DNA from 4 places in the Vreelandella sp. DA03-1M genome. Region 4 is predicted to be linked to each of the others. Evidence: predicted binding sites of a transcription regulator. Region 4 holds the regulator's gene; each other region holds the start of a gene.

Region 1 (5,890 bases), 240 kb from region 4:
GTCGCCTGAACAATCGAAGAGCTATCGGGCTCCGCGTTGCGGGTCGGCAAACTGATTAAGCTAAACACGACAATCGCAACGTGCACGGCTATCGCCAGAACAGTCGGCCACTTATAGCCGACATCTTGAGGATCACGTGGTGAATTTACTGCCATGTGCGCGCTGCCCTTACCCATCTTGCGGCGGCTCAGAAAGCAGCCCCACGTTAGCCACACCAGCGCCTTGTAACGTGCTCATCAAGACAACAATTTGTCCATAGGCCACATTGCGGTCACCACGCACCATTACTGGCGTGCCGGGGCGTCGCTCTAAGATCGTGGTTACCCGCGCGGCCATCTCGTCCAGCGAGACTGAGTTGGAGTCTTCCCCCAACGTGATGAAATACGCACCCTCGCTATCAACCGAAATGACAATGGGGTCATTATCTTCCTGCGTCTCTATAGGTTGAGAGGTGACTTGTGGCAATTCAACTTGTACGCCCTGGGTTAACATGGGCGCCGTAATCATAAACACAACGAGTAGTACCAGCATGACGTCAATGAAAGGGACCACATTGATCTCCGCCATTGGTTTGCCTTTACCACTGCGATTGAAAGGTCCTTGCATGGCTGTCTCCCTTAACCCGCGCTTGGCTTGCCATCACGACCTTGTAAATTACGGTGCAGGATAGCGTGGAACTCCTCGGCAAAATCTTCATATTTGCCGAGTAAGCGAGAAGATGTATTGGACAGTCGATTATAAAAAATCACCGCCGGGATAGCCGCAAACAGACCCATAGCCGTTGCGATCAATGCTTCCGCAATCCAGGGAGCAACCGTTGCGAGCGTCGCTTGTTGGGTCAGTGACAGTGCTTGGAATGACCCCATGATGCCCCATACGGTACCGAAAAGACCGATATAGGGGCTGGCAGAAGCAACCGTCGCCAGAAACACCAGATGTTGGGTTAGACGATCTTCTTCACGCGACCAGGCAACGCGCATGCTGCGTTGCACGCCTTCCAATACGGTATCTGCATCCCGGGTTTTAGGCATTAAGCGGTTAAACTCGCGAAACCCTGCTTGAAAAATATGCTCGGCACCATGGCGTGGATCATCAGCGGGAATTTCACGGTAGAGTTCATTTAAGTCGACACCCGACCAAAAAGACTCCTCAAACTGGTTGTACTCTTGCTTGGCACGACGCATTGCAATACTACGCTGGAAAATCACCACCCAAGAGAGGATCGACCCCACCAACAGTAGCAACATAACCAGCTGCACCACGGTGCTGGCATTCATTATTAAGTGGGGAATGGACATGGTGTTATCGTTCACAGGTGCCCTCATCAATCTATTAGGGTCGGTATTGCCGACGCAGTGAATGACCTCTTGGTTAAGAGGCCCGTATCAAACTATTAAGCGATTCTGGCCATGCTTTAGGTCGCATATGCTCGACGCTCAAGCAGGCTATCTCGACTGTCGCTGAGCAGAGGAGTTCCTCATTACGCCAAACTTGCTGTTCAAATGTCATTCGACAGCGCCCAATGTCGGTGACATGAGTACTAATCTCCAGCATGTCATCGAGGCAAGCCGGTTTAGCATAGTGACAGGCCAAGCGGTATACCACTAGCTGTGTGCCTTCGTCTAGCAGCGTTTGCTGATTTAGCTCCAATTGGCGCAGCCATTCGCTACGCGCCCGCTCCATAAACTTCAAGTAGTTAACGTAGTAGACAATGCCGCCTGCGTCAGTATCTTCCATATAAACACGCAGCGGCAGACGATAACGATTGTTAGCCAAATCACTCACGGACGGCGCTCCCCTTCCATGTCGGTCGCCTGCTCGTGGGGCACACGTTCAAAGTGCAGCCACGCCTGACGAGTGACGACGCGCCCGCGTGGCGTGCGCATTATCAAGCCCTGCTGAATCAGATAGGGCTCAATGACATCCTCGATCGTATCGCGCTCTTCACTGATAGCAGCTGATAGCGAATCAATCCCCACCGGCCCACCATCGAATTTATCGATCATGGCCAGCAGTAACCGCCGATCCATATGGTCCAGGCCGTGGTGATCAACATTGAGCATATTGAGTGCGGCATCGGCCATGGCGACATCCACAACGCCGTTACCTTTCATCTCTGCGTAATCACGTACACGCCGTAGCAGCCGGTTAGCGATTCGCGGCGTTCCACGCGAGCGGCGGGCAACTTCAATCGCCCCTTCTTGGCTGGTTTCTACACCCAACAATCGCGCTGAGCGAGAAACAATTTCGGTCAGCTCTTCGAGGTTATAAAACTCGAGCCGCTGGACGATCCCAAACCGGTCACGAAGCGGAGAGGTCAATAAACCGGCCCGGGTGGTTGCCCCCACCAGCGTAAAGCGGGGAAGATCCAGCTTAATAGAACGTGCCGCGGGCCCTTCGCCAATCATAATATCCAGTTGGAAATCTTCCATGGCGGGGTAAAGCACTTCCTCGACCACCGGCGACAAACGGTGAATTTCATCGATAAAAAGCACATCGCCAGGCTCAAGATTGGTCAGCATGGCAGCGAGATCCCCCGCCCGCTCCAACACCGGGCCAGAGGTCGACTTCATTCCGACCCCCATCTCGGTGGCAATAATATGCGCGAGTGTCGTTTTACCTAACCCAGGCGGACCAAATACCAACGTGTGGTCCAGGCTCTCTTCACGCAGCCGTGCAGCGCCAATAAAGATTTCCAACTGCTCGCGGACACGCGGCTGGCCAATATAGTCATCCAGCCGCTTAGGGCGAGTTGCATAATCAATACGCACCTCCCCCTGTTCGGGCTCAGCGGCGATCAGCCGATCGTGTTCTAGCATAAGTGCTCTTCTTAATAACGATTACAAAATGACAGTGTCGAATTGACGTTTTCTAATGCGAGCTCGCTTAGCCACTCATGCGTTGGGTGAGCGCGGCTTTAATCAGTGCCTCGGTGGACTGATTAGGGTCAATGTCGGCAAGCATTTTCGATGCCTCAGTCAGCTTGTACCCCAAGCTTACTAAGGCGGCTTCTGCATCGGCAAGGCTATCACGGGCGGATGCTCGGCCATTAGTTGCCTCTAGAGGCAGTAGTGCGTTACTGCCATCTTCCCATTCGGGGAAGCGGTCACGCATTTCGATAATCAGCCGCTCGGCGGTTTTCTTGCCCACCCCCGGAAGTGTTGTCAGCGCCTTGCTGTCATCATCACGCACACAGCGCATAAAGGCGTCTTCATCCATACCTGATAAAATCGCCAACGCCAGCTTGGGCCCCACCCCATTGACTTTGATCAGCGCGCGGAAAAGCGCTCGTTCATGCTCTCTACCAAACCCATATAACAAATGGGCATCGTCACGAATTGTTAGATGAGTAAATAATGAAACGCTTTCACCGACGGCAGGCAGTGCTACCAGCGTATTCATCGAGGTTTCCAGCTCATAGCCTACACCATGAACGTCGATCACAATCCAGGGAGGTTGCTTTGCCAGTAACTGGCCACTTAGACGTCCAATCATAAAGTCGCTCGCACAGGTGTTGAAATAATAAAACAAGAGGGTGAAAACAGACGTTTACTATAAAGCGACTCTGTACAGGTGACCAGTAGTTCAGCCACACGCAGAGCAACCGCTACAGCCGCCAGCGACCGGTAGAGCGACGACGGGCCCGTGTTGACGCGGCGGGTAGGCCATGGCTGCTAAAGACAGAACCACTAAAGGCATGCGTTAATGCAATTGCTAGCGCATCCGCCGCATCAGCCTGGGGAGTAGCGGAAAGCTGCAAAATAGCGGTCACCATATGCTGGACTTGCTCTTTGTCCGCGCCGCCCTGGCCTGTCACCGCCTGTTTAATCTGCCGCGCGGCGTATTCGGCAAGGCTCAATCCATGATTGGCCATGCAGACAAGCGCCGCACCCCGCGCCTGGCCCAGCTTGAGCGCCGAATCAGGGTTTTTGGCCATAAACACGCGCTCAATAGCCACTTGGTTGGGCCGATGCAACCCGACGACTTCGCTAAGACCGGCATAAATCTGTGCCAGCCGTTGTTCTAGCGCCCCTTCCGCCGTGCGAATACAACCACTTGCCACGTAGCAGGGCTTCACACCGACCACGTCGATTACCCCATACCCTGTCACGCGTGACCCTGGGTCAATACCTAGGATACGGACAGGATTAGCAGGCTTTTTCTCATCCATGTCGTCGACACTCGTTGGGGCTTTATACAAAAACACCGACGCCGGGGCGTCGGTGTTAGGCACTTAACCAGCCACGTTATTCGGTGGCTGCTTCCGGCTTGGCCTTCTGGCGTAGACGGATGTTTAAATCTTTTAACTGTTCAGGACTGACTTCGCCTGGGGCATTCGTCATTAAGCAAGCAGCGCTTTGGGTTTTCGGGAAGGCGATGACTTCACGAATAGTCTTAGCACCCACCATCAGCATGACGAGGCGGTCCAAACCAAAGGCTAAGCCACCATGAGGCGGCGCGCCGTACTGAAGCGCATCCAGCAAGAAGCCAAATTTTTCTTGAGCTTCTTCTTCACCAATGCCGAGGATCTCGAACACAGTGCTCTGCATGGTTTGGTCGTGGATACGAATAGAGCCGCCGCCCAATTCGGTACCGTTGAGCACCATATCGTAAGCGCGCGAAAGTGCGCTCGCTGGGTCGGCCTTTAGCTCTTCCGGGCTGCAAGAAGGCGCGGTAAAGGGGTGGTGAAGCGGGCTAAGGCGGCCATTGTCGTCAGCTTCAAACATTGGGAAGTCGACGACCCACAGCGGTGCCCATTCCTGAGTGTAGAGCTCAAGGTCAGCGCCCAGCTTGACGCGCAGCGCGCCAATGGCTTCGTTGACGATACGGGTCTTATCCGCACCAAAGAAGATGATATCGCCATCTTCAGCGCCTACCCGATCGAGCAATTCTTCAACGATATTTTCCATGAACTTAACGATCGGCGACTGCAGACCCTCAAGCCCTTTAGCGCGCTCGTTGACCTTGATCCACGCCAAGCCCTTGGCACCGTAGATGCCGACAAACTTGGTGTATTCGTCGATCTCTTTACGCGACAGCTTAGCGCCACCGGGTACTTTCAGCGCCGCTACACGACCATCATCCGCGCTGGCCGGGCCAGAGAAAACTTTGAAATCGACTTGCTGCATCAGATCGTCGACATTGGTCAATTCTAGCGGAATACGTAGATCCGGCTTATCAGAGCCGAAACGATCCATCGCTTCCTGCCAGGTCATACGCGGGAATTCAGGCAATTCAGCGTTAAGCACATCTTGGAACAATTGACGAATCATGGATTCAGTAATGCCCATGATGTCGTTCTCTTCCACGAACGACGCTTCAATATCAATCTGAGTGAACTCAGGCTGACGGTCGGCGCGTAGGTCTTCATCGCGGAAGCACTTGGCGATTTGGTAATAGCGGTCAAAACCGGCCACCATCAACAGCTGCTTAAAGAGCTGTGGTGACTGGGGAAGCGCAAAGAAACTTCCCGCGTGAGTGCGGCTTGGCACTAGGTAATCGCGGGCCCCTTCAGGCGTGGCACGCGTGAGTACCGGCGTTTCGATATCCAGGAAGCCCTGGCTTTCAAGATAAGCACGTACGTTGTGAGAAATGCTTGAACGCAAGCGCAGCTTCTCAATCATATCCGGGCGGCGAAGGTCGATATAACGGTGCTTTAAGCGCACCTCTTCGCCTACCTTGCCATGCTCATCCAGTTGGAAAGGCGGTGTAATCGCAGTGTTGAGTACTTCGACCTCTTTCGCCAATATTTCAATCATGCCTGTGGGCATGGTGGCGTTTTGAGTACCTTCAGGGCGCAGCCGAACACGTCCAGTGATACGCAGGACATACTCACTGCGGGCACGGTCGGCAGTGGCGAACGCCTCGGCGGTATCAGGGTCGACCACGA
Region 2 (5,890 bases), 1.8 Mb from region 4:
ATTTCAGGAATCATTTTAATCAGCATGTGCGCTCCGAATTAGCACTGGCGGTAGGGCAAGTCGGTTAAACGATGGGGGTTAATACTCGCTTGCTTGGGGGACGCCCTCTTCATCAAGCCGCTTACCCACTTCGGCAGCCTTGGCCTGATAATCAGCCGGCGAATAGCCCGCCTCTTCAAGTGCCTGCGCTACTTCAGGCGGCATGTAGTTTTCATCGTGACGCGCCAGCACTTTATCGGCATACAAACGGCCATCGGCTTGAAGCTCCCCGACCACCACTACACCTTGGCCTTCGCGGAACAGATCGGGAAGGATGCCGCTGTAGTACACCTCTAGGTCATCGACGTAATCGGTCACGGTAAACTCTACGTCCAGGCTATCGGGATCACGGGACACCGAGCCCTCTTTCACCATGCCACCCGCGCGAATCTGACGTTCCATTGGCGCATCGCCCTGAGCGATCTGCACCGGGCTAAAAAACAGATTAATGTTGGCACGTAGCGCATACAGCGTTAGCCCGACAGCAATCGCGGTTAACGACACCAAACCCAAAATGACGAAGAGTTTCTGTTTACGTTTAGGGGTCATTGGGCGTTCCCTCTCAAGCTATTTGCGCGCCGTGCCCGACGCTTTATGCCATTCAATAACTGACGCTGTTCAACGCGCGCATGCCAAACGGTAGCAATCAGCAGTAGCGCCGTTACCCCCCAGGCAGACCATACGTAAGGCGCATGGCCACCCATGGCGAGAAATTCGGAAAATGAGGCAAATGCCATTAGCGCGTCTCCTCTGCCTGTGCATTCACTACCCGGCCGTTAACGAGATCCTGTACCCAGCTCTTGTTAGACTCTCGGCGTAGGATCTCGCTGCGCGTGCGCATCAGCGTCAAGGCAATAAAAAAGCTGTAGAAACCCAGCACCATAATGACCAGCGGTAGCCACATCTCGGTGGGCATCGTCGGGCGCGAGGTTAACGTAAACGAGGCTGGCTGGTGCAGGGTGTACCACCAATCCACCGAGTATTTGATGATGGGAATATTGATGACGCCCACCATGGCCAGCACCGAGGCGGCCCTTGAGGCGCTATCGCGGCTGGTAAACGCACCGCGCAGGGCAATCACGCCTAAATAGAGAAATAGCAGAATCAGCATGGAAGTAAGCCGGGCATCCCACATCCACCAGGTGCCCCAGGTCGGTACACCCCATACGGCGCCAGAAAATAGCGCAACAAAGGTCATCGCGGCACCAAGGGGTGCCATCACCGCCGCCGCCATATCGGCGACTTTAATTTTCCAGACCATAAATACCAGCCCGGACACTGCCATGGAGACAAAAATCGATTGTGCTAAAAAAGCCGCGGGCACGTGAACATAAATGATCCGAAAACTGTTGCCCTGCTGATAATCCGCCGGGGCAAACGCTAGCCCCCACAGCGAGCCAGTGACCAGCAACAGCGCCGCTGCGGCCCAAAACCAGGGCTGTAATTTGGCGCTAATGCCATAGAACCACTTAGGTGATCCCAGTTTGTGTATAAAGGCCCACATAGCGTGTCCTGTCCTTAACCGTTAATACTGATACGCAGCGATGCGGCAATCGCCCACGGCGCTAACATAAGTGAAGCGGCCAGCAGCGCGCCTAAGATAGCCAAGTGCGCAGAGACACCGTCGCCCAAAATAGCCGCCTGGACGGCACCTGCGCCAAAAATGAGTACCGGAATATACAGCGGCAGCACTAGCAGCGAGAGCAGTACGCCGCCCCGCGCCAAGCCGACGGTTAACGCTGCACCAATGGCACCAATCAGGCTCAAGCTCGCCGTGCCCAGCGCCAGCGATAGCGCCAACACCGCATAGCTACCCGCAGGCAGTGCGAGCATAATGCCCAGCAGTGGCGCCATCAGTGCCAACGGCAGCCCGGTCAGCAGCCAATGCACGGCTACTTTCGCCACACTTAATGCAGCCAGCGGCTGTGGGGCGAGTAACAGCTGCTCAAGGCTGCCGTCGTCGTAGTCGCTGCGAAACAGGCTATCTAGTGACAGCAGCGCGGCTAGCAGTGCCGCCACCCATAGCAACCCTGGCGCTATCGTCGCCAACAGCTCCGGGTCGGGTGAAATAGCGATCGGAAACAGGGTGATCACCAGAGCAAAAAACACCAGCGGATTGAGCACTTCACCGCGACGTCTCAGCAGCAGCGTCAAATCACGCACCAACGTGGCCTTCACCGCGATCATCAGGCCGCCCTGATGCTCAAGCAGTGGCACTGAAGGGGCATCCATGACGGAGTCTGATCCGTTTAGAGAGCTATCTGAAGAGCTGTGCAGCCCTGTTTCCTGCAACCCTGTTTCCTGCAATCCGGTCTCCTCTACCCAAGCGCTATGCGTCTTAACAGCGATGACGCGGCTAGCTCGTGGTGTGTCGTTACTAGCACGCAGCCGCCCGCTTGAGCATGTCTAATCAGTTGCCTTTCAAGGGCTGCAACGCCGTGGCGATCTATGGCGGTGAAGGGCTCGTCTAGCACCCACAGCGCGCGGGGTGTCAGCGTCAATCGCGCCAGCGCCACGCGGCGCTGCTGGCCTGCCGAAAGTTGACCGGCGGGCACGTCTTCAAAGCCTGCCAGGCCAACCTGTTCAAGGGCATCCAGGCGCTGCTCCTCGCCTTCATGCGCCCCGCTGCCCTGTCCTCCACTTCTCTCGCCACTCAGCGCCTGATACCACGCTAAATTTTCTAAGGGGGATAGCCCCGACTTGATGCCGGGGGCATGTCCTAAATAGAGCAAATTAGCGAGAAAATGTTCACGGACACTCTGCATCGCAGCGCCATTCCAGAACAGCTCGCCTTGATAGTCGCTCAGTTGCCCGGAGAGAATTTTAAGCAGGCTTGTTTTACCACTGCCATTAGGCCCTTCAATTCGCACGATTTCACCGCTGCGAATGTCGAGATCAAGCCCCTTAAACAGTGAGCGATCATCACGTTCGCAGGACAGCTGTCGGGCTTGTAGACACAGGCTCAAGAGTCTCTCCAGGCACATTGATTTCGCGTCGAACTCTACACGGAAAGCCCGTTTCTCGCCACTCACTCTATGCGGCGCTGGGTCGCAGCATGACCTCAATCAATATGGCGTAAGACCAATTACTGCTAGCACTGTATGCAAAAACAGGTCTATACTGAAAACCACTGTATGAAAGAACATGCAATGGAGATTTCTCAATGACCATATCGATAGCAGCACCTACCGTTAAGCCTAACCACTTACGCTCGGTTCCGCGTACCTATGCGCCAACGCCTAGCATTACCCGTCGCAATACCTATGCGCTTAAAGTGCGTGGTAACGCAATGCGTGATTGCAACTTGTTCGATGGCGATGTCATTATTATTCGGCGTTATCAGCATGATGCCCAAACAGAAACCGCCGTTGCCGAAATCAACCAGCAAAAAATCGTCTTAAAGCAACTTTCGATCAGCCGCTTTGGCGTAGAGTTATGGCCTGAGGATACGTTGCAGCCAGCGCTTTTTTTGCATAACCGTGATATTCAGGTGCTCGGCATGGTGATGGGTGTTGAATCTCATCCAAGAGCTGGCCTGCAAAACAAGCCTACTATCACGGAGCATTAATGCGCTACCGGGTGCCGGAACTCCCTCTTTCGTCTTGGCAGACAACTGACATCGAAGTCGAAAAGAGCCACTTTATTACCTGGACCTGCCAAGCCTCAGACATCGATGCATTCACTCGCATACTGGCGGCGGCTAAAGCCGAGCATCCCAATGCGAGCCATCACTGCACTGCCTATATTGCTGGCCCACCCGGCGAGCAAAATTTGATTGGCTTCTCTGATGATGGCGAACCTGGCGGCACCGCGGGTCGCCCAATGTATCAAGTTCTGCAGGGCAGCCAATTAGGTCAAATTGGTTGCGTGGTGATCCGCTATTTCGGCGGGACAAAACTAGGCACCGGCGGTTTGGCCCGCGCTTACGCCCAGGCGGTTAGCCATGCTTTGGAGACGCTACCTACCCGAGAAGTGGTCGAGCGCGATCTTTATACCCTGCGGCTCGGATTTGCCAACGAAGCGATTGCCCGCGCTTGGTGCGATGAGCAGGCTATCCCCATTGAGCAAGCGGATTACGATGGCGACGGTGTTCGTCTGACCATTGGTTGGCCACGGGACAACCCACTTGACCTTTCCCCGCTAGAAAATCGCTTGAAGAGCGCTATCGATATTCTCACTCACTAGATAGCCCATCGAAATAGCCCATCGCAATAGCCCATAAAAAAACGCGACATACTGAACCTGTCAGTACGCCGCGCTCGTCTTCTCACTCTTTCAGCATTACCCCAGGTATTTAATCATCACCCCGGCCGCAACCGCCGACCCAATAACCCCTGCCACATTGGGCCCCATGGCGTGCATTAACAGGAAGTTATGCGGGTTAGACTCCAGCCCTACCTTGTTGGCCACCCGTGCCGCCATCGGTACGGCAGAAACACCGGCAGCACCAATTAAGGGGTTGATGGGCATTTTGCTCACCAGGTTCATCAGCTTGGCCATTAACACCCCAGCGGCCGTGCCGATCCCAAAGGCGACAATCCCCAGCCCGAGAATGCCTAACGTTTCAAACGTCAGGAAGCTATCGGCCATTAACTTGGAGCCGACGGACAGCCCAAGAATAATGGTCACAATATTGATCAGGGAATTCTGCGCAGTATCCGATAAACGCTCGACCACACCGCACTCGCGCATCAAGTTACCGAAGCAGAACATGCCGAGTAGCGGGGCAGCATCGGGCAGAAACAGCGCGACCAGAATCAACAACATCAGTGGGAAGACCACTTTTTCCAGCTTGGAGACCGGCCGCAGCTGAGTCATCTTGATTTGCCGCTCTTTCTCGGTAGTCAGCAGACGCATGATCGGCGGCTGAATCAGCGGCACCAACGCCATATAAGCGTAGGCGGCCACGGCAATCGCTCCCAATAGTTCAGGTGCCAGCACGCTAGAAACGTAAATAGACGTTGGGCCGTCAGCGCCACCAATAATACCAATGGCGGCTGCCTGATTAAGCGAGAAGTCCATCACGCCCATCGAGGTAAGCACCACAGCGCCAAACAGCGTGGCAAAGATCCCAAACTGGGCAGCCGCACCTAAAAACAGCGTGCGCGGGTTCGCCAGCAACGGGCCAAAGTCGGTCATTGCCCCAACGCCCATAAAGATAATCAGCGGGGCTATACCCGAGCCGATTGCGACTTTATAGAAGTTATAAAGCATGCCGTCGCTGTAGCCAACGCCCACGGCGATATCTCGCGCAGCACGCAGTTGGTCGGGTGCGACGCCATCGTGCGCCATCATCTGCAGCGACTCCCGCCAAGCTTCAGCGTTCGCCAGTGGGTCAAGGGACGCACCCAGCGCTGCCGCCATTTGCTGTAGCACCGCGGGTTTTGCCACTTCAATCGCCTGGTCGAGCGCAGAAATGGCTAGCCCGGCTTCAGGGATATTGGCCAGAATGCCACCAAAGCCAATCGGCACCAGCAGCAACGGCTCAAACTTCTTATAAATGGCAAGGTAGAGCAGCAATAGACCCACCAGAATCATGACCGCCTGACCAAGCTCAAGGTTATAGAGCCCAGACCCTTCCCATAACGTGACTAATTTATCCATTACTGGGCCCTTAGAGCTCGATCAACGTATCGCCTACGGCTACGCTGTCGCCCTCGCTGACGTTGACCTTAGACACTGTGCCTGCGCTGCTGGCACGCACTTCGGTTTCCATTTTCATCGCTTCAAGAATGATGACTACATCACCTTCAGCAACTTGCTCACCAGGGCGAACGTTCACCTTGAAGATATTACCCGCCAGTGGTGCATCAATGGTTTCACCACTGGGTGCAGGCGTTTCCTCTTTGGG
Region 3 (5,890 bases), 1.8 Mb from region 4:
ATTTGGCAATAAACGCTTGGTAACGCCATAAAAAACCAGCGCTTTTTCAAAAAAGCGCTGGTTTTAAAGTAAAATAGAGCAGGCGTGAGGAACGCTTAACGCTCTAACTTCTCAAGCTTACCGGGCTTGCCGTCCCACTCTTCGGCGTCAGGCAGCGGATCTTTTCGCTCGGCTATGTTCGGCCAGACTTCGGCCATCTCGGCGTTAATCTCAATAAATGCCTCTTGCCCGTCCGGCAGCTCATCCTCGGAGAATATCGCCTCGGCGGGGCACTCGGGCTCACACAGCGCGCAATCGATACACTCGTCAGGATGAATGACCAGGAAGTTTGGGCCCTCGTAGAAACAGTCGACCGGGCAGACTTCCACACAGTCGGTGTATTTGCACTGGATGCAGTTCTCGGTAACGACAAACGTCATCTTGCTATCCCTCTTGCAGGGCCGAGAGTCTCTCAGCCATGGTCAATCGTGAATGGTTATAAATCAGCCGTTTTTTATAAGCTAAAAGTTTGAGCGACATTCTAGAGGTGCGCCTACCTCGCGGCAAGCGCCTTATGGGCTTCTGTATAACCTACTATATTTACCATTAGATCAGGTCTCGCCACTGATACAACAGCGACAGCGCTTCCCGCGGCGTTAAGTCATCCATATCGACATTTTCCAATGCTTCAACCACCGGGTGTGGCACGGCTGCAAACAGGTCGTTTTGCTGGGGAGCCGTTCGCGGCGCTTGCGCTGTGTTATCTACATCGCGCTGCTCCAGACTCATCAGCTTCTCACGGGCCCGTTTAATCACATGGCCAGGTACGCCCGCTAATTGAGCGACCTGCAAACCGTAACTCTGGCTAGCCGGGCCTGCTTCAATGCGGTGCATGAACACGATGCTGTCGCCATGCTCGGTCGCCGTTAGGTGAATATTGGCCACGCCTTCCATGTGTTCAGGTAGGGCGGTCATCTCAAAATAGTGCGTGGCAAACAGCGTTAGTGCACGCCCCTTGGCAAGATGTTCCGCACTCGCCCAGGCCAGCGATAACCCGTCAAAGGTGCTAGTGCCGCGGCCAATTTCATCCATCAAAATCAAGCTTTGATGCGTGGCATTGTGCAAAATATTGGCCGTTTCGGTCATTTCGACCATAAAGGTGGAGCGCCCGCCCGCGAGGTCATCCGACGAACCAATGCGGGTAAATATCCGATCCAGCGGGCCGATCTCTGCGGCATCGGCGGGCACAAAGCTGCCGCAGTGGGCGAGCAGAGCAATCAACGCTGTTTGCCGCATATAGGTCGATTTACCACCCATATTAGGGCCAGTAATAATCAGCATATGCTGGTCGGGGTTAAGCGTAACGTCATTGGGCACAAAGGGGGTTTCGCTAACCTGTTCAACCACAGGGTGCCGTCCCGCCTCGATACGAATGCCGGTGGCCTCGCTCAGCGTTGGGCGCACCCAGCTTAACGCCTCGGCGCGTTCGGCAAAGGCGCACAGCACATCCAGCTCCGCTAACGCTTGAGAGGTGCTTTGTAGCGCGTGAAGACTGTTATTCAGTTCACCCAGCAGGCGGTCATAAAGCCATTTTTCACGGGTCAGGGCGCGGGATTTAGCCGACAGCGCCTTATCCTCAAACTCTTTGAGCTCGGGGATAATAAACCGCTCGGCGTTTTTAAGCGTTTGGCGGCGAATATAGTCAGCGGGTGCCTGCTGCGCCTGGGAGCGCGGCAGCTCGATAAAGTAGCCGTGTACGCGGTTATAGCCGACTTTGAGATTGGCAAGCCCGGTACGCTCGCGTTCGCGGGTTTCCAGCCGAACAAGGTAGTCGCCCGCATTCTCGGCCATGCCTCGGTGCTCGTCGAGCTCGGCATCAAAGCCGTTGGCGATTACCCCGCCATCGCGGATCACCACCGGCGGATTTTCGACTAGCGCACGGCTGAGCATATCGGCCATTTCTGGGTAGGGGCGAATATGCGGGCGCAGATTGTCTAGCGCGCTGCCGCTCTCTACCTCACTGAGCTGCTGCTCAAGCTCAGGAAGTGTAACCAGTGCATCCCGCAGGCGTGCCAAATCCCGTGGCCGGGCGCTGTACAGCGCGACCCGGGCCAGAATGCGCTCCACATCGCCCACATCGCTCAACGTCTCGCGCAGTGACATGTAAGCGGCATCTAGGCTTAGCAACGCCACGCCTGCATGGCGGTTTTGGACAATCTCTCGTTGGCGCAGCGGACGATTCAGCCAGCGTTTGAGTAGCCGCGAGCCCATCGCGGTGGTGCAGGTGTCCAGCACGCTCGCCAGGGTGTTGTCGCTATTGCCACCCAGGTTAATATCGATTTCCAGGTTACGTCGGCTGGCGGCGTCGATTACCACTGCATCGTCGCGATTCTCAACGCTTATCGCGGTCACGTGGGGCAAGCGCGAGCGCTGCGTGTCGCGGGCGTAATCAATCAGCACTCCGGCGGCAATCAGTGCGGTGGTTAAGTGCGCGCAGCCAAAGCCGCGTAAATCCTGCACTTCAAACTGATCGCACAGGCTGCGGGTGGCGCTCTCCAAATCAAACAGCCACTCGCCTTGGCGGCGCAGGCTGCGCTTTTGCGACCAGGCATCGGGTAGTGTCAGGCTTTCGGGCACCAGCAACTCAGCAGGGGAGAGGCGGGTAAGCTCGGCTAGCATCTCCGCTTCGCTTTCCACTTCCAATACGTTGAAGCGGCCGCTAGAGAGTTCCAGCCAGGCAAGGCCCCAGCTATCTTTACCGGGGGAGACTGATACCAGTACGTTGTCGCGGCGGGCATCGAGCAGCGCTTCATCGTGGAGCGTGCCGGGGGTGACGATACGTACTACCTGGCGATCAACGGGACCTTTGCTGGTAGCGGGGTCGCCAATCTGCTCACAGATGGCAACTGACTCGCCACCGGCGACCAGACGCGCCAAATAGCCTTCAGCGCTATGGTAAGGTACGCCTGCCATCGGGATGGGCTTGCCGCCCGACTGGCCGCGCTGGGTAAGCGTAATATCCAGCAGTGCCGCGGCGCGCTTGGCATCATCGAAAAATAGCTCGTAAAAATCCCCCATCCGGTAAAACAGCAGAACCTCGGGGTGTTCGCGTTTGATCTTTAAATACTGCGTGATCATTGGCGTGTTAGGGGGAATGGCCTGTGACATGGGCGTCCTGATTGAGCAATTTCTTTGAGAAAGCTAAACACAGTATTCTACGCTGAACAGACGACTCACTTGAAGGAGCGACCATAGTGCCCAGCGTATCTAGCCTGAAAAATCTTGATTTGACGCTGTTAGCTCAGCGCCTAGGGCGGCTTTGTCAGCAGTTGAAGGTGGAAGTGACCGCCGCTGAATCCTGCACGGGCGGTGGTATCGCCAGTGCGATTACCAGCACGGCGGGTAGCTCTGCTTACTTTACAACTGGCTATGTGACCTATGCGAACGCGGCTAAGACCCGCCTGCTCGGCGTGCCAGACGCTATACTGGCAGAACACGGGGCGGTGAGCGAAGAAGTAGTGAAAGCGATGGTGCAAGGCGCCTGCCGGGAAAGCGGTGCGGGCTTGGGCGTTGCCGTTAGTGGGGTGGCCGGGCCGGATGGTGGTAGTGCTGAAAAGCCGGTGGGTACCGTTTGGCTCGCCTGGGGTGATACCGCTGAGCAGCAAGCCGAGTGCTTCCACTTCCCCGGGGATCGCCAAGCCGTGCGCGAGCAGGCAGTGCGTCAAGCGCTGGCAGGGCTGGTGGCACGCCTGGATGCACAGGTGAAGGCAGGCAAGCAGGAGTAGGGAAGGAAAATAGTTAAGAGAAAGCGTGATCAAGGATTTGTTTACGGCACAATCTTTGGCATACTACTGGGTAATTATACAGCTTGTTATGAGGAATCTCTGAATGGCTCAGGATGACAACCGCACTAAAGCGCTAAACGCTGCACTCACCCAAATCGACCGTCAGTTCGGCAAGGGCACCGTCATGCGTCTAGGCGACGCACCGCGTGTGGTCATGCCGTCGGTTTCCACGGGTTCTCTGGGGCTGGATATCGCGCTCGGCATCGGCGGTCTGCCGTTTGGTCGTGTTTGCGAAATCTTTGGCCCGGAATCATCGGGTAAAACGACGCTGACCCTTTCGGTGATTGCTCAAGCACAAAAGCAGGGCAAAATATGCGCCTTCGTTGATGCCGAGCACGCGCTTGACCCCAGCTACGCAGAAAAACTGGGCGTTAACCTGGATGATCTGCTGGTTTCCCAGCCGGATACCGGTGAGCAGGCGCTGGAAATTACCGACATGCTGGTACGCTCCGGCGGTGTTGATGTCATCGTTATCGACTCGGTCGCTGCGTTGACCCCGCGCGCTGAAATCGAAGGCGAAATGGGCGACTCTCACGTTGGTCTCCAGGCGCGTTTGATGTCTCAGGCGCTACGTAAAATCACCGGTAATATCAAAAACGCCAACTGCTTAGTGATCTTCATCAACCAGATCCGCATGAAGATTGGCGTGATGTTTGGTTCACCCGAAACCACTACTGGCGGTAACGCGCTTAAGTTCTACGCCAGCGTGCGTCTGGATATTCGCCGCACCGGCTCGGTGAAAGTGGGCGATGAAGTCACCGGTAACGAAACCCGCGTGAAAGTAGTCAAAAATAAGGTGGCGCCGCCATTCCGTCAGGCTGAATTCCAAATCCTTTACGGCAAGGGTATCTACCACGCTGGCGAGGTTATTGACCTGGGTGTGCAGTGCAACCTAGTCGATAAAGCCGGTGCTTGGTACAGCTATAAAGGCAAGAAAATCGGCCAGGGTAAAGCAAACTCCGCGCTTTACCTGGAAGAGCATCCAGACATTATGCTCGAAATCGAAACGCAAATTCGTGAGCAGCTCTTGGCCAAGCCTGATCCTAAAAAGGAGAAGGAAGATGCATCTGCCGAAGCAGCGGCTGAAGTGGATGCCAGCGATGACGATCTGATCTAAGTCTGTTCTAACCGAGACAATCTAATGGCCTTTATGTCTCAGCGCGATGCCACGCCCCGTGACATCGCGATTGGCTTACTGGCTCGGCGCGAATACTCTCGCGCCGAACTAGTCCAGCGCTTGAAGAAAAAAGCCTTCGACGATACCGCTATCGACGAGTGTTTAGACGCTCTGGCCGAACAGGACCTGCAGTCTGATGCGCGTTTTGCGGCTAGTTTCGTACGCTCGCGCATTCTGCGCGGCCAGGGTGTTATTCGTATTAAAGGCGAGCTTCGCCAACGCGGCGTTGATCAGGAAACCCTTAATACCGCTTTTGAAGAGGTGGAAGAAGGGGAGCAGGTTGACTGGTTCGAGCTAGCCCGGGAAACGCTGGCGCGACGCTTCGATAGCCCTGGTGAGACGCCTAAAGAGCGCGCTCGACGCGAGCGCTTTCTGGCTAGTCGTGGCTTCGATTTTGAGCAAATCCGCTACGCGCTCTCCTGTCTGTAATAATTTTTCTCCTGCTTGTAATATATTTTCTCTTGTCTGTAATACTTTCCCCCTGCCTGTAAAACGCCTTCTCTTACCTTTCTAATAGCGCTCTCCTACGCTTTTCTACCTAGTAGTTTGCCTCTCTGCCACTAAGTGCGGCTTTAGTCGTTTGACAACTGCGCTATAATGGCCCCTTTGCGACCCCTGAGGGTAGCGTCGACAGCGCCCTGGGACACCACGCTTTCTTGTTACGGATACCCTATGAAAAGCGCAGAAATCAGACAGGCCTTTCTTACCTTCTTTGAAAAGCAGGGACATACGGTTGTACCCACCAGCTCTTTAGTGCCGGGCAATGACCCGACGCTGCTGTTTACCAATGCCGGCATGGTGCCTTTCAAAGATGTGTTTCTGGGTCGCGACCCACGCCCATACGTGCGTGCAGCATCTGCGCAGCGCTGCGTACGCGCAGGCGGTAAGC
Region 4 (5,890 bases):
GTGCACGGCTGTAGCGCAGTTTGGCGGGACGCTTGGTTTCAATACCCCGGCAGTTTTCAATCACCTCAAGTGCCGCGGTGCGATCATTGCACACCAGCAACATATCGCAACCCGCCGCTAGCGCTGCCTGGGCTCGCTGTTTGGGCCCACCCGCCTCGTGGGCGCCCGCCATACTTAAATCATCAGAAAAGATGCAGCCTTTGAAGCCCAACGATTCACGCAGCATGCCCAACCAATGAGGGGAGAACCCGGCAGGACGCGGATCGAAAGCACTGTAAATCACATGCGCTGGCATCACGCCGTCTAACGGCGCGGCTAAATGGGCAAAGGGCACCAGGTCGCGTTGTTTAATCACCTCTAGCGGACGGTCATCCACCGGCAGCGCAACGTGAGAGTCTGCCGCGACGCCGCCGTGACCGGGGAAGTGTTTCCCGACAGCGGCCATACCAGCATCATGGAGCCCTTGAATAAAGGCGCTGCCAAGCTGAGCCACATGCTGCGGATCGCGGCTAAAACTTCGGTCACCAATAACACTTGAGACGCCGCTTTCGACATCCAGTACCGGAGCAAAGCTAAGATCCAAACCGCAGGCAGCCATTTCCATGCCCAATAGCCAGCCAGCATCTTTTGCGAGCGCAAGACCGTCATCGGGATTAGCGCTATAACACTCCCCAATGCGAGCCATGGCGGGAAGGCGCGTCATCCCCTCTTTAATGCGCTGAACGCGGCCACCCTCTTGATCAACAGCAAGCAATAAGTCCGCACGCACACGTCGAATATCGCTGCATAGTTGGCGTACTTGATAGCCGTTCTCGACATTGCGGGCAAACAGAATAACCCCCCCTACCGACGGTTCTAGCAGCAAGCGCTTTTCTGCGGCCGTTAATTTCGGGCCTTCAAGGTCGAGCATGACCGGGCCTAACGGTTGAGTCATCGTGATAGGTCCATTAAAAAAGAGGCGGTGATTCTAGACGATCGTCTAGCGGTGTCAAAACGGATTAGTCAAATGACTGACGACCGCCGTGCAACCAAACGGGGGTACCTGGTAACGCTAACGAAAAGATATAGAGCAAATCACTATTGCGTAAACGAATACAGCCGTGGGAGGCAGCAACGCCCATGGGCTGATCAGGTGGCGTACCATGAAGATAAATATAGCGACGCTGTGAATCGACCTGTCCACCACGGTTCACGCCTTTTTCTAATCCGCATAGCCACAGGATGCGGGTCAAAATCCAATCCCGCTTCGGATATGCTTCAGCTAGCGCAGGAGAAAATGCCTCTCCCGTCCAGCGACGACCACGAAATACCGCATTATCAGGCATCCCGCTGCCAATAGCGGCTCTTATATAGTGCCAACCCTGGGGTGTTTTGCCACTGCCATTGTACTCACCGACGCCCGCGAGGCCAGACGATACTTCACACTCATGCAGCACCTTCGGCCCTCGCCAACAGCGTAGCTGCTGCTGTGTGGTATCGATTTCCAACCAGATGTTCTCTACAGGGGGAAGCTCAGCGAGCTTGGGCGTTCGCATATTTTCCTTCTTCAAGTGCTGGGGGCAACGGTGCATTCATGGCAGCCACCACTACCGGGCGCAACCGCCTAACCAAATCCCGCACGGTGACCTGCTCGTGATAATCCTTTTCAGCGATGTCGCGCAGTGCATCAAGGCCTGAAAGCGTAAAAATCACCGTACCAAGCATAAAGTGTAGCCGCCAAAAGCGTTCCGCGTCAGGCAAGTCGGGCGTTGCTTGACGCACTAGCTCAGTGAAGCGGGTAAACACATCACCATACTCTTGCTGAATATGACGCCGAAGGTGCCCCTGCGCTTGGCTATAGGCAAGGCCCAGCAAGCGCATAAACACCTTTAAACTGTTGCGCTCGGCAGGCACTGCCAGCACGCTGGTCGCCATTGTTTCGAGTAGCGTTTCCAACGGAATAACGCGCCCTGCATGCTGGGCTTCAAGTTCATCAAGCGCGGTATGAAAACGCTGAGTGAACGGGTCCAGATAGCGTGAAAACACGGCCTGAATTAAGGCTTTTTTGGAACCAAAATGGTAATTCACCGCCGCTAAATTGACGCGCGCTTTGCTAGTGATGTTGCGCAGCGATGTTTCAGCAAAACCTCGCTCAGCAAACAGCACTTCCGCGGTGTCGAGTATTCGAGTTACCGTATCAGATTGAGCCATGCCGCTCTCCGGGGAAACGAGTGTTTAAAACATAGCAAAATTCTATGCCATTACGTTGGAGGGCTCAACGCTTGATTTTCTGATGGAATATGGCTGTCTATATCAGTAGAAGCTTAGTTTAAAACGATTAGGGAAGCTCTGAAAAAGTCACTGCCATCAGCGATAATACGGCTATCGTCAACTGCATAGGATTCAGTGCTGCCATGGATCAAATCACCTTCTCAGAAGCCGAGTACCAGAACAAGAAGCGAAAGACCCGCCGCGAACTCTTTCTGGAGCGGATGGACAAGCTGATCCCCTGGACGCAGTTGGAGAAGAAGGTAGCCCGTTATTACCCCAAGGGCGAGAGCGGGCGGCCTCCGTATCAACTGTCTGCCATGCTCCGCGTCCATTGCATGCAATTGTTTTACAACCTGAGCGATCCGGCCATGGAAGACGCCCTCTACGAGATCGAGTCCATGCGCCAATTCGCCGGTTTGAAACTGGACCGATTGCCGGACGAAACCACGATTCTCAAGTTTCGCCATTTTCTGGAACGCCACGGCCTTGGCAAGGTGCTGTTCCAGGAAGTGAACAACCACCTGGAGAAAAATGGCCTGATGCTGCGCGAAGGGAGCATTGTCGATGCCACTATCATTTCTGCGCCTAGTTCCACCAAAAACAAAAAAGGCGAGCGCGATCCGCAAATGCACCAAACTAAAAAAGGTAGCTCTTGGCACTTTGGCATGAAAATGCACATAGGTGTCGACGATAAGCTTGGGTTGATTCACAGCATTGAGACCACGGCTGCCAATGTCCATGACATTGTGCCTGCCGATAAGCTCCTTCACGGTGAAGAGCAACGCGTCTTCGGTGATGCCGGTTACCTTGGTATTCAAAAACGAGACGAGCACAAGCACCGCAACGATGTCTCTTGGTATATTGCCAAACGGCCTGGCACCCGCAAGCAGCTAGATGCCAGGCGACAGAAAGTCGAAAAAATCAAAGCCAGTATCCGTGCCAAGGTGGAGCACCCCTTTCGGTACATCAAACAAGTTTTTGGTTATGGCAAGGCTCGCTATCGTGGACTGGCCAAAAACACTCAGCGCCTGCACTTGCTGGCGGCGTTCAGCAACCTGCTGATCAGTGAGAAATACCTATGGGAATAGGGCGATTGCGCCCGTTTTCCGCTCAATGAGCGGGAAACGGGCAAAAATACACAAAGAACGGGAGAAGAATGTCTGAATTTTCGATTTTTTCTCGGCTCAAGTGAGCGGTGATGAATATCGGCAGTTATTCAGACCTTCCCTAGGAAAAATTCGGGGGCCTTTCTCGATAGGGGTTGACAAGACATATACTGGACAGAGGAACATACTGTATACTTAACCACTTATCGATTAAATCGACATTTAATTTGTTACTGTCTATTCACTATTATTGGAGTCTGGTATGTCGCGTCCGCTAACCGCTCGCCAACAGCACGTATTTGATTTTATTGTTAAGACCATGGGCGAATTTGGCTACCCTCCGACCCGTGCTGAAATTGCGAAAGCGCTGGGTTTCCGTTCACCTAACGCAGCGGAAGAGCACCTGCGCGCGCTAGAGCGTAAAGGCGCTATTCGCATTATTCGCAATACGTCACGCGGTATTCGCCTACCTAATCAAGAGCCCCAAGAGGTAGTAGACAGCACCTTAAGCGCGTTGCCCGCTGCCAATATTGAAGCCTCGCCTGCTGGCCTACCGGTGATTGGCGAAGTAGCCGCCGGGAGCCCTATCCTAGCTGCTGAGCATATTGACCGTTACTGCCCTCTGCCAGCCGAGTACTTCACTCCTAAAGCCGATTATTTGCTGCGTGTGCGAGGCCTTTCGATGAAGGATATTGGTATTTTAGAAGGTGATTTATTGGCAGTTCACCGTACCGAGCGGGTGCGCGATGGCCAGATTGTAGTGGCACGCCTAGAGGATGAGGTAACGGTTAAACGCTTCAAACGCCAGGGCCACCAAGTAACGCTATTTGCGGAAAATGCAGACTTTGCGCCCATTGAAATCGACCTGCGTTCACAGTCACTCGATATCGAAGGTGTCGGCGTTGGCGTTATTCGTGGCGGTAATGGCCAGGCATTGGGCTAACCACCGTCGCTACTGCATGTCGATATAGCGGTGGTCATTAAAGGTGGCCACCCAATTAGGATGATAGACCAGCAGAATACTCAGCAGCATCCCGGTAATAAACGCCTCTGAAGGCATTAGTAGAGGTAAGAAGCGAGCATACTCCTGGGCAAGATAGATAGCGTTAGGGTCTGTGCCTGCCACGATGATCAGCAGCACGGCAGCCAGCCCTGCCCCTAATGTTGCCAACGCCGCCCCAAAAAATCCGCAGGCAAATAGAAACACCATCAGGTTATCCGGCAGGCGGCGATCTACCAGCCGCCACACTGTGCCAATAATGGCAGCCGGAACAATGCCCGTTACCAGTACATTCGCCCCCAGCAACGTCCACTCATTGCGGCCGATAACTACCATTGCCACATGGATGAGTACATTGCTGAGCAGCGCTAGTGGCGCTTTAAACACGAGTGTCATCAATACCGTAAAAACGAGATGCAGCGTTAGCCAGTCGACCGCCTGAGCGCGCAGCTGCCACATCAGCACCACAGCTAGCGTTGCGCCTAACCAACGGTGCTGAAGGGCAGTGTCTTCCAGTAACGCTTTCCAGGGCCGCCGCCAAAGAGCCCACACCACTACGCCTAACGAGAGTAGCGAGGTGAATATCAGCGCCCAGGGCGCCAGTACACTTTGTGCGAACGACATAGCGGCTTCTCACTTTATCGAGCGTTAGCTAAATACCACGGTCTTGTTGCCATGCACTAAAACACGATCCTCAAGATGCCAGCGTAAACCGCGTGCGAGAACGGCTTTTTCAACATCACGCCCAAAGCGGACTAAATCGGTTGGGGTATGGCAGTGGCTAACGCGATGAATATCCTGTTCGATAATCGGGCCCGCGTCGAGTTCCTCGGTGACGTAGTGGCAGGTGGCGCCAATCAGCTTCACACCGCGCTGATATGCCTGGTGGTAGGGCTTCGCCCCAGCGAAAGAGGGTAAAAAACTGTGATGTATATTAATCACCCGCCCTGCATAGCGTGCGCACAGGTCAGGCGGCAGAATTTGCATATAACGCGCCAGCACGACGCAATCAGCGCGCGCACTATCGATTTCTGCTTGCACCTTGGCAAACGACACTTGCTTGTTATCGGGGTCGACTGGCACATAGTGATAAGGAATGCCATACCACTCGGTCAATGAACGCATATCATCATGGTTGGAAATGACGCCGACAATATCGCAATCCAACTCACCGGCCTGCCAGCGATAAAGTAAATCTACCAAGCAGTGTGACTCTCGAGAGACCATCAATACCACCCGACGGCGCTGCTGTGTATCCACCAATGACCACTGCATATCAAATTCGATCGCCACCGGCTCGAATGCTGCACGTAGCGCCTCCACCGACATCCCCACTGAATCCGCCAAGATTTCGTAACGCATAAAAAAACAGCCGGTTTCTAAATCGGAGTGCTGGCTGGCTTCGGTAATGGAGCCGCCCTGCTGGGCAATAAAGCTCGATACCCGTGCAACAATCCCCACCCGGTCAGGACAGGAAACCACTAAACGATAATAATGAGACATGTGAGCTACTCTTGACCTATTGCTAAGTTAA

Evidence for each region. The regulator LexA, encoded in region 4, represses DNA repair genes until DNA is damaged. The targets are predictions, from matches to a motif close to TACTGTNTANNTANACAGTA.
Region 1: ruvA (Holliday junction branch migration protein RuvA) is a predicted target of LexA. The motif match lies at 3,564-3,583, and genes of this name have one in related genera.
Region 2: ACXUPB_RS03685 (LexA family protein) is a predicted target of LexA. The motif match lies at 3,135-3,154, and genes of this name have one in related genera.
Region 3: recA (recombinase RecA) is a predicted target of LexA. The motif match lies at 3,829-3,848, and genes of this name have one in related genera.

What each region holds. Positions count from the first base shown of each region.
Region 1 is NZ_CM146798.1:2,336,514-2,342,403, reverse strand. It holds gene tolA (cell envelope integrity protein TolA) at 1-155, opposite strand, end outside; gene tolR (protein TolR) at 169-606, opposite strand; gene tolQ (protein TolQ) at 618-1,313, opposite strand; gene ybgC (tol-pal system-associated acyl-CoA thioesterase) at 1,372-1,785, opposite strand; gene ruvB (Holliday junction branch migration DNA helicase RuvB) at 1,782-2,819, opposite strand; gene ruvA (Holliday junction branch migration protein RuvA) at 2,887-3,495, opposite strand; gene ruvC (crossover junction endodeoxyribonuclease RuvC) at 3,608-4,171, opposite strand; gene aspS (aspartate--tRNA ligase) at 4,248-5,890, opposite strand, start outside.
Region 2 is NZ_CM146798.1:775,796-781,685, reverse strand. It holds gene ACXUPB_RS03715 (heme lyase CcmF/NrfE family subunit) at 1-26, opposite strand, end outside; gene ccmE (cytochrome c maturation protein CcmE) at 79-588, opposite strand; gene ccmD (heme exporter protein CcmD) at 585-776, opposite strand; gene ACXUPB_RS03700 (heme ABC transporter permease) at 776-1,543, opposite strand; gene ccmB (heme exporter protein CcmB) at 1,558-2,271, opposite strand; gene ccmA (cytochrome c biogenesis heme-transporting ATPase CcmA) at 2,358-3,005, opposite strand; gene ACXUPB_RS03685 (LexA family protein) at 3,203-3,607, shown strand; gene ACXUPB_RS03680 (IMPACT family protein) at 3,607-4,224, shown strand; gene ACXUPB_RS03675 (sodium ion-translocating decarboxylase subunit beta) at 4,321-5,643, opposite strand; gene oadA (sodium-extruding oxaloacetate decarboxylase subunit alpha) at 5,654-5,890, opposite strand, start outside.
Region 3 is NZ_CM146798.1:761,736-767,625, forward strand. It holds gene fdxA (ferredoxin FdxA) at 96-419, opposite strand; gene mutS (DNA mismatch repair protein MutS) at 586-3,147, opposite strand; gene ACXUPB_RS03615 (CinA family protein) at 3,231-3,764, shown strand; gene recA (recombinase RecA) at 3,868-4,941, shown strand; gene ACXUPB_RS03625 (regulatory protein RecX) at 4,966-5,430, shown strand; gene alaS (alanine--tRNA ligase) at 5,674-5,890, shown strand, end outside.
Region 4 is NZ_CM146798.1:2,575,914-2,581,803, forward strand. It holds gene nagZ (beta-N-acetylhexosaminidase) at 1-934, opposite strand, end outside; gene ACXUPB_RS12000 (L,D-transpeptidase) at 999-1,535, opposite strand; gene ACXUPB_RS12005 (TetR/AcrR family transcriptional regulator) at 1,513-2,190, opposite strand; gene ACXUPB_RS12010 (IS5 family transposase) at 2,394-3,338, shown strand; gene lexA (transcriptional repressor LexA) at 3,619-4,299, shown strand; gene ACXUPB_RS12020 (energy-coupling factor ABC transporter permease) at 4,309-4,980, opposite strand; gene purU (formyltetrahydrofolate deformylase) at 5,005-5,859, opposite strand.